DNA from 2 places in the Arthrobacter sp. SD76 genome. Region 2 is predicted to be linked to the other one. Evidence: riboswitches for the same ligand, from Rfam matches in the RefSeq annotation. Region 2 holds a riboswitch; the other holds the start of a gene.

Region 1 (6,443 bases), 370 kb from region 2:
GTCAGGTGGCCGCCGTGGGCCAGGTTCAGGCCCATGATGGTGTCGCCGGGCTTGATCAGCGCGTGCATCACCGAGGCGTTCGCCTGCGCGCCGGAGTGCGGCTGCACATTGGCGAAGTCCGCGCCGAACAGGGCCTTGATCCGGTCGATGGCGAGCTGCTCGATGACGTCCACGTGCTCGCAGCCGCCGTAGTAACGCTTGCCCGGGTAGCCCTCGGCGTACTTGTTGGTGAGCACGGAGCCCTGTGCCTGCATGACGGCGACGGCGGTGTGGTTCTCCGAGGCGATCATCTCCAGGCCGTCGCGCTGGCGGCCCAGTTCGTCGTCGATCTTGGCCGCGATCTCCGGGTCCAGGGCGGACAGGTCCGCATTCAGGCTGGGGGAGGCCACCTGTTCGAACGCGCCCACTTCTGCCGGGGCGCTCACAGCTCGCCGCCGTTTGCTGCCGCGTACTCTTCGGCGGACATAAGCGGGCCTTCCTCGGTGACGGCGACCTTGAAGAGCCAGCCTGCGCCGTAGGGGTCGGTGTTGATCAGCGCTGGGTCGGAGACCACGCCGTCATTGATTTCGGTGACCTCACCGGTCACCGGGGCGTACAGGTCGGATACGGACTTGGTGGATTCCACCTCGCCGCAGGTTTCGCCGGCGGTCACGGTGGAGCCGACCTCGGGCAGGTCCACGTAGACGATGTCGCCCAGGGCATCGGCGGCGACGGCGGAGATGCCGATTCCGGCAGGCCCGGATCCGTCAGCAGCCACCCATTCGTGCTCGGCGGAGTACTTCAGTTCAGCAACAACTTTGCTCATTATTTTCGGTCTTTCTGTTGGTGTAGGGGTTTCGACGGGCTCAACCACCGGGACGGTGATCGAGCCTGTCGAGATCCAGGCCTGGTTACTTGTTGCGCTTGTAGAAGGGGAGTTCGACGACTTCGAAGCGCTCGGGCTTGCCGCGGAGGTCGATGTCCAGGACGGTTCCGGGGGCGGAGTGTTCGACGGCGACATAGGCCATGGCCACCGGGTAGCCGAGGGTGGGGCTCGGCTGGCCGGAGGTCACCTCGCCTACCAGGGTGCCGTCCTGCAGGACCGGGTAGTGCGCGCGGGCTGCACGGCGTCCGGTGCCTTTGAGGCCCACGAGCTTTTGGCCCACGGTGGAGCCGACGCCTGCGGCCTTGATGGCAGCCAGCGCCTCCTTGCCCACGAAGTCGCTTTCCTTGGCAAGGGAAACCACCGGACCGAGTCCCGCAGCGTAGGCGTTGACGTGGCGCGAGAGTTCGTTGCCGTAGAGGGGCATCCCGGCTTCGAGGCGGAGTGAGTCGCGGGCGGCAAGGCCTGCGGGGATCAGCCCGTGTTCTTCGCCGGCAGCGAGCAGTGCCTCCCAGAGCGCGGGTGCGTCCACGTTGGGAATGTAGATTTCGAAGCCGTCCTCGCCGGTGTAGCCGGTGCGGGCAATCAGCAGGTCCTGGACAGAGCCGTTGACCGCGACGCCGGCCTCCACGGCAGCGTAGTACTTCAGCTCAGTGACCAGGGCGTGCTGGTCGGCCGGGACGAGTTCCAGCAGGATGGCCTGGGCTGCCGGGCCCTGCACGGCAATCAGCGAGGTTTCCGCTGAAGCGTCCTCCACGACCACGTCGAAGCCCGCGGCCCGGTCACGCAGTGCCGCGGCAACCACGGTGGCGTTGCCAGCGTTGGGGACCACCAGGTAGCGGTCATCTGCTCGGCGGTAGGAGATCAGGTCATCGATGATGCCGCCGTCGGCGTCGCAGATCAGCGAGTACTTGGCCTTGCCCACGGCCACGGCGGACAGCTTCCCCGCAAGGGCGTAGTCCAGGAATGCTGCGGCTTGGGGGCCGGTGACCCAGACTTCGCCCATGTGGGAGAGGTCGAACAGCCCCGCGCTCTTGCGGACCGCGTGGTGTTCGGCCAGCTCGGAGTTGTATTTGAGGGGCATCTGCCAGCCGCCGAAGTCGGTGAAGGACGCGCCGGCTTTCTTGTGCTGCTCGTAGAGAGCGGTGTAGTTCTCGGTCATGGGGATCCTTTCGGGCCGGAGGTTGAGCTTGTCGAAACCCGGGTTTCGACAGGCTCAACCACCGAAATCAGTTTTCGAACTCGGAGAGCGGCGGGCAGGAGCAGATGAGGTTGCGGTCGCCTGCGGCGCCGTCGATCCGGCCGACGGGCGGGAAGTACTTGTCCTGCCGGAGGTGGTGGACCGGGAACGCGGCCTGCTCACGCGGGTAGGCACGGTCCCAGTCGGAGGACACGACGGCGGCTGCCGTGTGCGGTGCCCGGCGCAGCGGGGAATCGGCCACGGCGAAGTCACCGGCGGCCACCTGGTCGATTTCCTTGCGGATGGTGATCATCGCCTCGATGAACCGGTCGATCTCGGCCAGGTCCTCGGACTCGGTGGGTTCCACCATCAGCGTCCCGGCCACGGGGAAGGACAGGGTGGGGGCGTGGAAGCCGAAGTCGATGAGCCGCTTGGCCACATCCTCCGCGGTGACCCCCGTCTTCGCGGTGAGCTCGCGCAGGTCCAGGATGCACTCGTGCGCCACGAGCCCGCCCTCGCCGGTGTAGAGCACGGGGAAGTACTCGTTCAGCCGGGACGCCACATAGTTCGCCGCCAGCAGCGCCGACTTGGTGGCCTCGGTCAGGCCCTGCCCGCCCATCAGCTTCACATACGCCCACGAAATGGGGAGGACACCGGCAGAGCCAAAGCGTGACGCCGAGATGGCAACGCCGTGGCCTTCCTCATGAGCGGCCTTATTGGCATCACCGGGCATAAACGGCGCCAGGTGCGCCTTCGCTGCGACGGGTCCGACGCCGGGTCCGCCGCCGCCGTGCGGGATGCAGAATGTCTTGTGCAGGTTCAGGTGCGAGACGTCCCCGCCGAACTTGCCCGGCTGCGCCAGGCCCACCAGGGCGTTCAGGTTCGCGCCGTCGATGTACACCTGCCCGCCCGCGGCGTGCACGGCATCGCAGACCTCACGGACATCCCCGTCGTACACCCCGTGCGTGGACGGGTAGGTGATCATGATCGCCGACAGGGCATCCTTATGCGCCTCGATCTTCGCGTACAGGTCAGCATGGTCGATCGTGCCGTCGGCCGCCGTGGCCACCACGACGACCTTCATCCCGGCCAGCACCGCCGACGCGGCGTTGGTGCCGTGCGCGGAGGCAGGGATCAGGCACACGTTGCGCTGACCCTCACCACGGGAGCGGTGGTAGCCGCGGATCGCCAGCAGGCCCGCGAGCTCGCCCTGCGACCCCGCGTTGGGCTGGATGGACACCTGGTCATACCCGGTGATCTCGGCCAAATCAGCCTCCAGGCCCGTGATCAGCTCACGCCAGCCCTCGGTCTGCGAATCCGGGGCGAACGGATGGATCGAGGCGAACTCCGGCCACGAAATGGCTTCCATCTCGGCCGTAGCGTTCAGCTTCATCGTGCAGGAACCCAGCGGGATCATGGTGCGGTCCAACGCCAGGTCCCGGTCGGACAGCTTCCGGATATACCGCAGCAGCTGGGTCTCCGACCGGTGCGTGTTGAACACCGGATGCTGCAGGAAGTCCGAAGTGCGGAGCACGGCTGCGGGCAGCTCGAAGCCCTGCGCGTCCCCGACGGGACCGGCGCCGAAGGCGACGGCAACGGCGGACAGCGTTGCCGCCGTCGTCGTCTCATCGATGGAGACACCCACGGTGTCCTCGTCGATGAAGCGGAGGTTGATGCCCCGGGCCTCTGCGGCGGTCAGGACCTTGCGGGCCTTGCCCGGCACGCGGACGGTGAGGGTGTCAAAGAACGAATCGGTGACGAGTTCCCGGCCCACGGCCGCCAGCGCTGTGGCGAGGATCCGGGCGTTGTGGTTGACCCGCTCGGCGATGGCCTTCAGCCCGTCCGGGCCGTGGTAGACGGCGTAGAAGGACGACACGATGGCCAGCAGCGCCTGGGCGGTGCAGATGTTGGACGTGGCCTTCTCGCGGCGGATGTGCTGTTCGCGGGTCTGCAGGGCCAGACGGTAGGCGGGGGCGCCGGCGTCGTCCTTGGAGACACCGACGATGCGGCCGGGAAGCGTGCGTTCCATGCCGGTCCGGATCGCCATGTACGCGGCGTGCGGGCCGCCAAAGAACAGCGGGACGCCGAAACGCTGGGTGGAGCCGACGGCGATATCCGCACCCTGCTCACCGGGAGGGGTGATCAGGGTCAGGGCCAGCAGGTCGGCGGCAACCGTGACAAGTGCGCCGCGCTCCTTGGCCGCCGAGATGGCCGCGGACTGGTCCCAGACCCGGCCGGACACGCCGGGCTGCTGGAGGACGATGCCGTTGATGGCGCCGTCGGGAAGGCCCTTGGAAAGATCGGCGACCTCCACGTCGAAGCCCAGGGCCTCGGCCCGGCCCTGCACGATGGCGATGGTCTGTGGCAGGCAGTCGGCGTCCAGCACCGTCTTGCCGTCCTTGGCGTCCTTGTTTTTGTTGGCCCTGCGCATCAGCAGGACGGCCTCGGCAACCGCGGTGGCCTCGTCCAGCAGCGACGCGTTTGCGACCGGAAGGGCGGTCAAGTCCTGGACCATGGTCTGGAAGTTCAGGAGGGCCTCAAGCCGGCCCTGCGAAATCTCGGGCTGGTACGGGGTGTAGGCGGTGTACCAGGCCGGGGATTCCAGGATGTTGCGGCGGATCACCGGGGGTGTCACGGTGTCGTAGTAGCCCTGCCCGATCATCTGGACAGCAGTCTTGTTCCTGGCGGCGAGCCTGCGCAGTTCGGCAAGGACCTCCACCTCGCTGAGGGCCCCGCCAAGCCGGAGCGCGTGCTCCTGGCGGATGGCTCCCGGAACGGCAACGTCCACGAGCCCGTCCACGCTGTCGTAGCCGATGGCCTTGAGCATGGTGTCGACGTCGGCCTGGCGGCGCGCGCCGATATGGCGGTCGGCAAAGGCCGATGGGTTGGATTGAATCGTCATGAGGAACTCCAGGTCTGGCCGGCCACGAATGGCACGGCATGGATGGGTTCCTCCCCGCTCTGTATTGGACCTGAGAGATTCCGAGGACACCTGCTCTTGGCAGGGCACTCTTGCACCGTCGGTGAGTCCGGCAGGAAACCGGACTGCTTTCCAGAGTCGCCTCGCCGTGACGGTACATGGGCCTGAGAGATTCCTGGGGAGGATTTGCTCCTACGGCGCCTGTCCGGTGGTGGTCCGGGAGGGCTCTCCCGTCACAGCTCGAAAGGCAGTATTCAAATGTGGGTGATTCGGCTCACAAGATACACGCTGTTGCTGGCCGCTGGCAAATCGGGGCGCGGCAGCACCGTTGCAAAGGCGGTTCGGGCGGCGGGCCACGGCGCAGAAGTTAAGCATGCTTAGTGTTGATCCACTTAGGATGGAGGAGCACGGCAGCCTTCCCGCTGCAGGTCGATTTGAATGAGGTGACCATGGCCAGGCGCAGCAATCCCGCAGTACGAATCGCACAGGAAACCGCCCACAACGCGGTGTTCGACGCCGAGGGCAATCCCAAGCCCGGTGTCCACAACATGCTGCTGAAGGCGGTGGAAATCCAGCGTCCGTTCGTGGTGGCCTATGTCCGGCGGCTGCAGAAGAGGCATCCGCGTGCCACCGCCGCCCAGCTGGCCGACATCCTGGAGCGCGACTACCTGCGCGCCGTCACCGGCGGCGGGGCGGTGGTGGGTGCCACCGCCGCGGTGCCCGGTGTGGGGACGGTGGCGTCGCTGGGGCTTTCCGCTGCAGCCACTGTCGGATTCCTGGAAGCCACAGCCCTGTATGCCACCTCGCTGGCCGAACTCCACGGCATCCGGCTGACCAACCCGGAGAAGGCCAGCACCATGGTTATGGCCATCATGCTGGGTGAGGAGGGGACCGCACTCCTCAGCACACTGAGCGGCCAGGTGGCAGGCCGTGAAATGAACCCACCAGGGCCTGGGGCAGCGTGCTGTCCAAATCGTTGCCGATGCCGGGCTTCAGCAGCATCCGGAACCGGATCCAGAAGGCCTTCCTCAAGAACCTGCTTAAGCGCCAGGGCACGGCGCTGTTCGGCCGGGCCCTGCCCTTCGGGATCGGGGCGGTGGTCGGCGGAGCGGGTAACCTCATGATGGGCCGCGCCGTGGTTTCGAACGCCAAGGAAGCGTTCGGCCCGATGCCGGACACCATCCCCGGGGAGCTGACGGCAGCCGCAGCTCCTGACAAGCAGACGCTGGAAGGCAACACCTTTGGATCTCAACGCTGACCTCGGCGAATCATTCGGCTCCTGGAAGATGGGGGACGACGCTGCGATGTTCCAGCTGGTGACCAGCGCCAACGTAGCCTGCGGGTTCCACGCCGGCGACCCCATCACCATGCTGGACAGCTGCCGGGCAGCCTACGAGCTCGACGTCACTGTCGGTGCGCACGTGGGGTACCGGGACCTGGCAGGCTTCGGCAGGCGTTCGCTGGATGCCAGCTTCGATGAG
Region 2 (6,443 bases):
ATCAGTACCAGCCCGATTGCCGCGGTGACGTGGACACCGGAGTCGAAGGCGGCCGCCGCGGCCTGCCGCACCGCGTCCGCCAGGGGTGCAGGCAGGGCGGCGGCCACATCCATGGCACCGGCGAGGGTTTCGCCGGCGTTGTGGATGGCGCCCACGGATGCCGACTCCGCCAGGGCGTCCGGCAGCCGGAGGTTGTGCTGGTAGGAAGCCGTCAGGATCGAGCCCAGTACCGCGGTGCCCAGGAGTGCGCCCACTTCGTAGCCGGTCTCCGAGATGGCAGCGGCGGCACCGGACTTCTCCGGCGGCGCGGCCCCCAAAATGAGGTCATTGGAAATGGTCTCGGCCGTGCCTACTCCCAGGGCAAGCACCAGCAGGGCTGCCAGCAGCAGTGAAGGGCCGCCGTCGTGGTTTCCGAAGCTGACCATGCTGTATCCCGCGGCGCTGAAGGCCAGCCCGGCGGCCACCACGAACCCCGGCCGTACGCGCCGCACGAGCGGAACTACGGCCAGCCCGGCCACCACCGTGGCCACGAGGGCCGGGATCATCGCGATGCCCGCTGCCGAAGGGGACATGCCCTCAAGCAGCTGCAGGTGCTGGGCCAGGAAGAGGATGAACCCGTTGAAGGAAAAGAGGGCCAGGACGTTGGCCGTAATGGCCATGCTGAACACCCTGTTCCGGAACAGGGACATATCCAGGAGTGGATTGGCAAGCCGCAGCTGCCGGCGCACGAAGACTGCGCCCATGGCCAGGCCGAAGGCGATGCCCGCGATGGCCGCCGGGCCGGCGCCTTCCGTGGCCAGTTCCTTGATGCCGTAGACCAGGGGAACCATCACCAGCAGGGACAGCAGGATGCTGGGCACGTCCACGCGGCCCGGGGCAGGATCCTTTGACTCCGGAATGAAGGCAGGGCCGAAGGCCAGGAGGGGGCAGCATGAGCGGCACGGCCACCAGGAACACTGCGCCCCACCAGAACTGCTCCACCAGCCAGCCGCCGAAGATCGGTCCCAGGGCCGCGCCGCCGGAGAAACCGGCGGCCCAAATGGCTACCGCCAGCCTGCGGCGGCTGGGCTGCGGAAAGATGTTGCGGATCAGGGAGAGCGTGGATGGCATCAGCATCGCGCCAAAGAATCCCAGGGATGCCCGGCCGGCGATCAGCCAGGCGGGGCTTGGGGCGAAAGCCGTGGCCGCGGACAGGGCGGCAAAGCCGATGCTGCCGATAATCAGCAGCTTCCGCCGGCCGATGCGATCACCGAGGCTGCCCATGGACACCAGCAGGCCGGCGAGCACCAGCGGGTAGGCGTCCACGATCCAGAGGAGCTGGACGCCGGTGGGTTCCAGGGCGCGGGCGATGGCGGGCAGGGCAAAGGTGAGGGCGGTGTTGTCCACGGCAACCAACAGGACCGGGAACATCAGTAAGCCCAGGGCCAGCCAGTCGCGCCAGGGCGCCCGGACGGCCGGGCCTCCGGCGGGTGCCGTCGGGGTCCTGGTGGTTGCTGCGGAAGTTGTCATGCGATAACTATACCGTCCAGACGGTATAGTTACGAATCCGGTCCGGTTGGAGGGGCCACCGTTCCAACGGGCATGATTAGACGCATGCCCCGAAAGCCCGTAGCCCGTGAAGCGGTCCTTGACGCCTTTGAAGCCCTCCTGATTGAGGTGGGGGAGCGCGCGGCAACCCTGGACGCCGTCGCGGCGAAGGCCGGAGTGTCCAAAGGCGGGCTGCTGTACCACTTCCCGAACAAGGAAGCCCTGATCCAGGTGCTGCTGGACCGGCTGGACGGGCTGGCGGGAGCCGACGCCGATGCGATGGCAGCCGCCGGGGAGGGGGCTGCGGCCTACTTCATCCGTACATCCGTCTGGGCCGACACCCCGCTGGACCGCGCGATCGTCGCGGCAACCCGCCTGGCGGAGGTGGCGCACGAGGAAACGCGCCGCCGGTTTGCAGCGATCCAGCAGCGCTGGCTCGACGAGATCGCGGCCGATGTCGGCCCGGCCCTGGCCAAAGCAGTGCTGTACATGGGGGATGGGCTCTACTTCAACGCCATGCTGTCTGTGGGGCCGGTACCGCCGGGCGGTGCGGCCGCGGATGTGGACGAATTGCTGGCAGCCTTGGAACGCCTGCGGCGGTAGCCGGCCATTTGCCCCAGCCGCGGTGGCGTAGGACAATTGGGAGCTGTGGGAGCTGTCACCGGCCCCCGCAGCAACCCAAATGAATAGCCTTTGATCTGCGGCGGGAGAGTTCTGCCGGATAGTACAGCAGGCGCCGTAGGAGCAAACCCTCCCCAGGAATCTCACAGGCCCATGTACCGCCGCGGCGAGGCGCCTCTGGAAAGCAGCAGGCAGTCCGCCTGGGTGACCCGCAGTGCGGGAAACCCGGGGCTGTTGTGTTCACCGACGGTGCAAGCGGGGCCATGCGCAAGCTGGCAACGCGGAAACTCTCAGGTCCAATACAGAGCGGGGAGGAACCCGAATCGCTGCGGCGTACCCTGCGCCGCCTGACTCATGGAGTTCCCCGTGACCGTTTCCCCGGCCCCTGCCACCGCCACTTTCGTTGACCGGCACATTGGTGCCCGCCGCCAGGCCGATGTCAGCGCCATGCTCAAGGCCGTCGGTTACGACACCGTGGATGCCCTGGTTGACCGGGCCGTGCCCAAGGATATCCGGCAGGATACGCCGCTGAAACTGTCCCCGGCACTGAGCGAGGTGGAGGCGCTCGCCGAGCTGCGCAAGCTTGCGGCCAAGAACAGGACTGCTGTCCAGATGATCGGGCAGGGTTACTACGACACCGTGACGCCGCCGGTGATCCGCCGCAACATCCTTGAATCCCCGGCCTGGTACACCGCCTACACCCCGTACCAGCCCGAGATTTCGCAGGGCCGGCTTGAGGCGCTCCTGAATTTCCAGACCATGGTCCAGGACCTGGTTGGACTGCCCATCGCCAACGCGTCCCTGCTGGATGAAGCCACCGCCGTGGCCGAGGCCGTCCTCATGATGCGCCGGGCCAACAAGAACAAGGATGCCCGGGACGGCAAGACGGTCCTGGACGCCGATTGCCTGCCCCAGACCATCGCCATTGTGAAGGGCCGCGCGGAAGCCCTGGGCTTCGAGGTGGAAATCGCCGACCTGTCTGCAGGCCTGCCGGACGGTGCCATCAACGGTGTGGTCCTGCAGCAGCCTGGTGCCTCGGGCCGGGTGTTCGACCACTCGGCAGTGATCGCGCAGGCCAAGGAGCGCGGCGCGCTCGTGACCGTCGCGGCTGACCTGCTGGCGCTGACCCTGATCACCCCTCCCGGTGAGCAGGGTGCGGATATCGCCGTCGGCTCCGCCCAGCGCTTCGGCGTCCCGCTGTTCTATGGCGGCCCGCACGCCGCGTACATGGCAGTCCAGAAGGGCCTGGAGCGTTCCATGCCCGGCCGCCTGGTGGGGGTGTCCAAGGACGACGCCGGTGTCCCCGCCTACCGCCTGGCCCTGCAGACCCGCGAGCAGCACATCCGCCGCGAGAAGGCCACGTCCAACATCTGCACCGCCCAGGCACTGCTGGCCATCGTCGCTTCGATGTACGCCGTTTACCACGGTCCCGAGGGACTGAAAGCCATCGCGCAGACCGCGCACCGCCACGCCCGCACGCTGGCAGCTTCCCTGAAGGCTTCCGGCGCGGAGGTCCTGCACGGTTCCTTCTTCGACACCGTCACGGTCCGTGTCCCCGGCAGGGGAGCGGAGGTTGTCGCTGCCGCGGAGGCCAAGGGCATCAACCTGCGTTTCATCGACGCCGATACCGTGGGTATTTCCGTGGACGAAACCACGACGACGTCGACCGTCGCCGCCGTCGCGTCCGTTTTCGGCGGCGAGGCAGTGGGCTCCACCGGAGCCTTTGCACTCGACTCCGCCGTCGAACGCACCTCCTCCTTCCTGCAGCATCCGGTGTTCAATACGCACCGGTCGGAGACCCAGTTGCTGCGGTATATCCGGAAGTTGTCGGACCGGGACCTGGCGTTGGACCGAACCATGATCCCGCTGGGCTCGTGCACGATGAAGCTGAACGCTACGGCCGAGATGGAGGCCATTTCGTGGCCGGAGTTCGCTTCGATCCATCCGTTCGCCCCGGATTCGCAGACCGAGGGCTGGCGTGAGCTGATCACTGGCCTGGAGGCTGATTTGGCCGAGATCACCGGGTATGACCAGGTGTCCATCCAGCCCAACGCGGGGTCCCAGGGCGAGCTCGCGGGCCTGCTGGCGATCCGCGGCTACCACCGCTCCCGTGGTGAGGGTCAGCGCAACGTGTGCCTGATCCCCGCGTCGGCGCACGGCACCAACGCCGCGTCGGCGGTGCTGGCCGGGATGAAGGTCGTCGTGGTGGCCACGGCGGCCGACGGCACGATCGACCATGCTGACCTGTACGCGAAGATCGAGGCGCATAAGGATGCCCTGTCGGCGATCATGATCACCTACCCGTCCACGCACGGGGTGTACGACGGGGATGTCCGTGAGGTCTGCGATGCCGTGCACGCCGCGGGCGGGCAGGTGTATATCGACGGCGCGAACCTGAACGCCCTGGTGGGCCTGGCGCAGCCGGGCAAGTTCGGCGGGGACGTCTCGCACCTGAACCTGCACAAGACATTCTGCATCCCGCACGGCGGCGGCGGGCCCGGCGTCGGACCCGTCGCAGCGAAGGCACACCTCGCACCCTTCATGCCCGGCAACGCGGCCACCTGGACCGAAGGGAACGATGTCCCCATCTCGGCGTCGAAGTTCGGTTCCGCGGGCGTGCTGCCCATCTCCTGGGCGTATGTGAAGCTGATGGGCGGTCAGGGCCTGACCGAGGCCACCAAGTCGGCGCTGCTGGCGGCGAACTATGTGGCGTCCCGGCTGAACGAGTACTTCCCCGTGCTGTACACCGGCGAGGGCGGGCTCGTGGCGCACGAGTGCATCCTGGACCTGCGCGAGCTCACCGCGAAGACCGGGGTCACCGCGGAGGATGTGGCCAAGCGGCTGATCGACTTCGGCTTCCACGCCCCCACGCTGTCCTTCCCCGTGGCCGGGACGCTGATGGTGGAACCCACCGAGTCCGAGGACCTGGCCGAGATCGACCGGTTCATCGAGGCGATGATCACCATCCGCAAGGAAATCGACCAGGTGGCCGCCGGTGACTTCGCCGTGGCCGATTCCCCGCTGCGCCGGGCACCGCACACGGCAGCCGCCGTCGTGTCCTCCGACTGGGACCGCGCCTACCCGCGCGAGCAGGCCGCGTTCCCGGTCCACCACCTCCGGCAGGACAAGTACTTCCCGCCCGTCGGCCGGATCGACGGCGCCGCAGGCGACCGCAACCTCATCTGCTCCTGCCCGCCGCTCTCCGAGTTCGAAAACTGATTTCGGTGGTTGAGCCTGTCGAAACCCGGGTTTCGACAAGCTCAACCTCCGGCCCGAAAGGATCCCCATGACCGAGAAGTACACAGCTCTCTACGAGCAGCACAAGAAAGCCGGCGCGTCCTTCACCGACTTCGGCGGCTGGCAGATGCCCCTCAAATACAACTCCGAACTGGCCGAACACCACGCCGTCCGCACCGCAGCCGGCCTGTTCGACCTCTCCCACATGGGCGAAGTCTGGGTCACCGGCCCCCAAGCCGCAGCATTCCTGGACTACGCGCTAGTGGGCAAGATTTCGGCCATGCCGGTAGGCAAGGCCAAGTACTCGCTGATCTGCAACGAGGACGGCGGCATCATCGACGACCTCATCACATACCGGCGGCCCGCTGCCGCGGACGGGACCGACGTCTTCCTGGTGGTCCCCAACGCCGGCAACGCCACCGTGGTTGCCGAGGCGCTGGCCGACCGCGCGGCATCCTTCGACGTCCAGGTGCGGGACGCATCAGCGGAAACCTCGCTGATCGCAGTGCAAGGGCCCAAAGCTGAGGAACTGCTGCTCCGCCTGGTCCCCGCCGCCAGCCACAACGAGGTCACGGACCTGAAGTACTACGCCGCAGTGGAGGTCCCGCTCCTGGTGGGCGGTGCAGGGCAGGAACTCCTGGTGGCCCGCACCGGCTACACCGGGGAGGACGGGTTCGAGATTTTCGTGCCCAGTGATGCCGCACCCGCCTTGTGGCAGGCCCTCATCGCCATCGCCGACGAAGGGGAGCTCACTCCTGCCGGCCTGGCATCCCGCGACTCACTGCGCCTTGAAGCCGGCATGCCCCTCTACGGTAACGAACTCTCCCTGCAGGGCGACCCGTTCGCCGCCGGCCTGGGACCCGTCGTCGCGCTGTCCAAGGAGGGTGACTTCGTGGGCAAGGCCGCGCTGGCCGCCAAGAAGGAAGCCGGTGCCGGAACGACCTCCGGCCGCCGCCTCGTCGGACTAAAGGGACTCGGCCGCCGTGCCGGCCGTGCCCACTACCCGGTCCTTAAGGACGGCGTTCCCGTCGGCGAGGTCACCTCCGGGCAGCCCTCAC

What was found. Region 2 has a riboswitch for glycine ahead of gcvP (aminomethyl-transferring glycine dehydrogenase). Riboswitches for the same ligand answer to the same signal wherever they lie in the genome.
Region 1: another riboswitch for glycine. It lies ahead of gcvP (aminomethyl-transferring glycine dehydrogenase); the one in region 2 lies ahead of gcvP (aminomethyl-transferring glycine dehydrogenase).

Annotation. Positions count from the first base shown of each region.
Region 1 is NZ_JBNBLR010000001.1:3,672,293-3,678,735, reverse strand. It holds gene glyA (serine hydroxymethyltransferase) at 1-425, opposite strand, end outside; gene gcvH (glycine cleavage system protein GcvH) at 422-805, opposite strand; gene gcvT (glycine cleavage system aminomethyltransferase GcvT) at 891-2,024, opposite strand; gene gcvP (aminomethyl-transferring glycine dehydrogenase) at 2,092-4,944, opposite strand; glycine riboswitch at 5,105-5,205, opposite strand; partial or broken gene ACPEE0_RS17790 (hypothetical protein) at 5,412-6,220, shown strand; gene ACPEE0_RS17785 (LamB/YcsF family protein) at 6,204-6,443, shown strand, end outside.
Region 2 is NZ_JBNBLR010000001.1:3,306,591-3,313,033, reverse strand. It holds partial or broken gene ACPEE0_RS16005 (MFS transporter) at 1-1,509, opposite strand, end outside; gene ACPEE0_RS16000 (TetR/AcrR family transcriptional regulator) at 1,594-2,130, shown strand; glycine riboswitch at 2,222-2,319, shown strand; gene gcvP (aminomethyl-transferring glycine dehydrogenase) at 2,503-5,367, shown strand; gene gcvT (glycine cleavage system aminomethyltransferase GcvT) at 5,435-6,443, shown strand, end outside.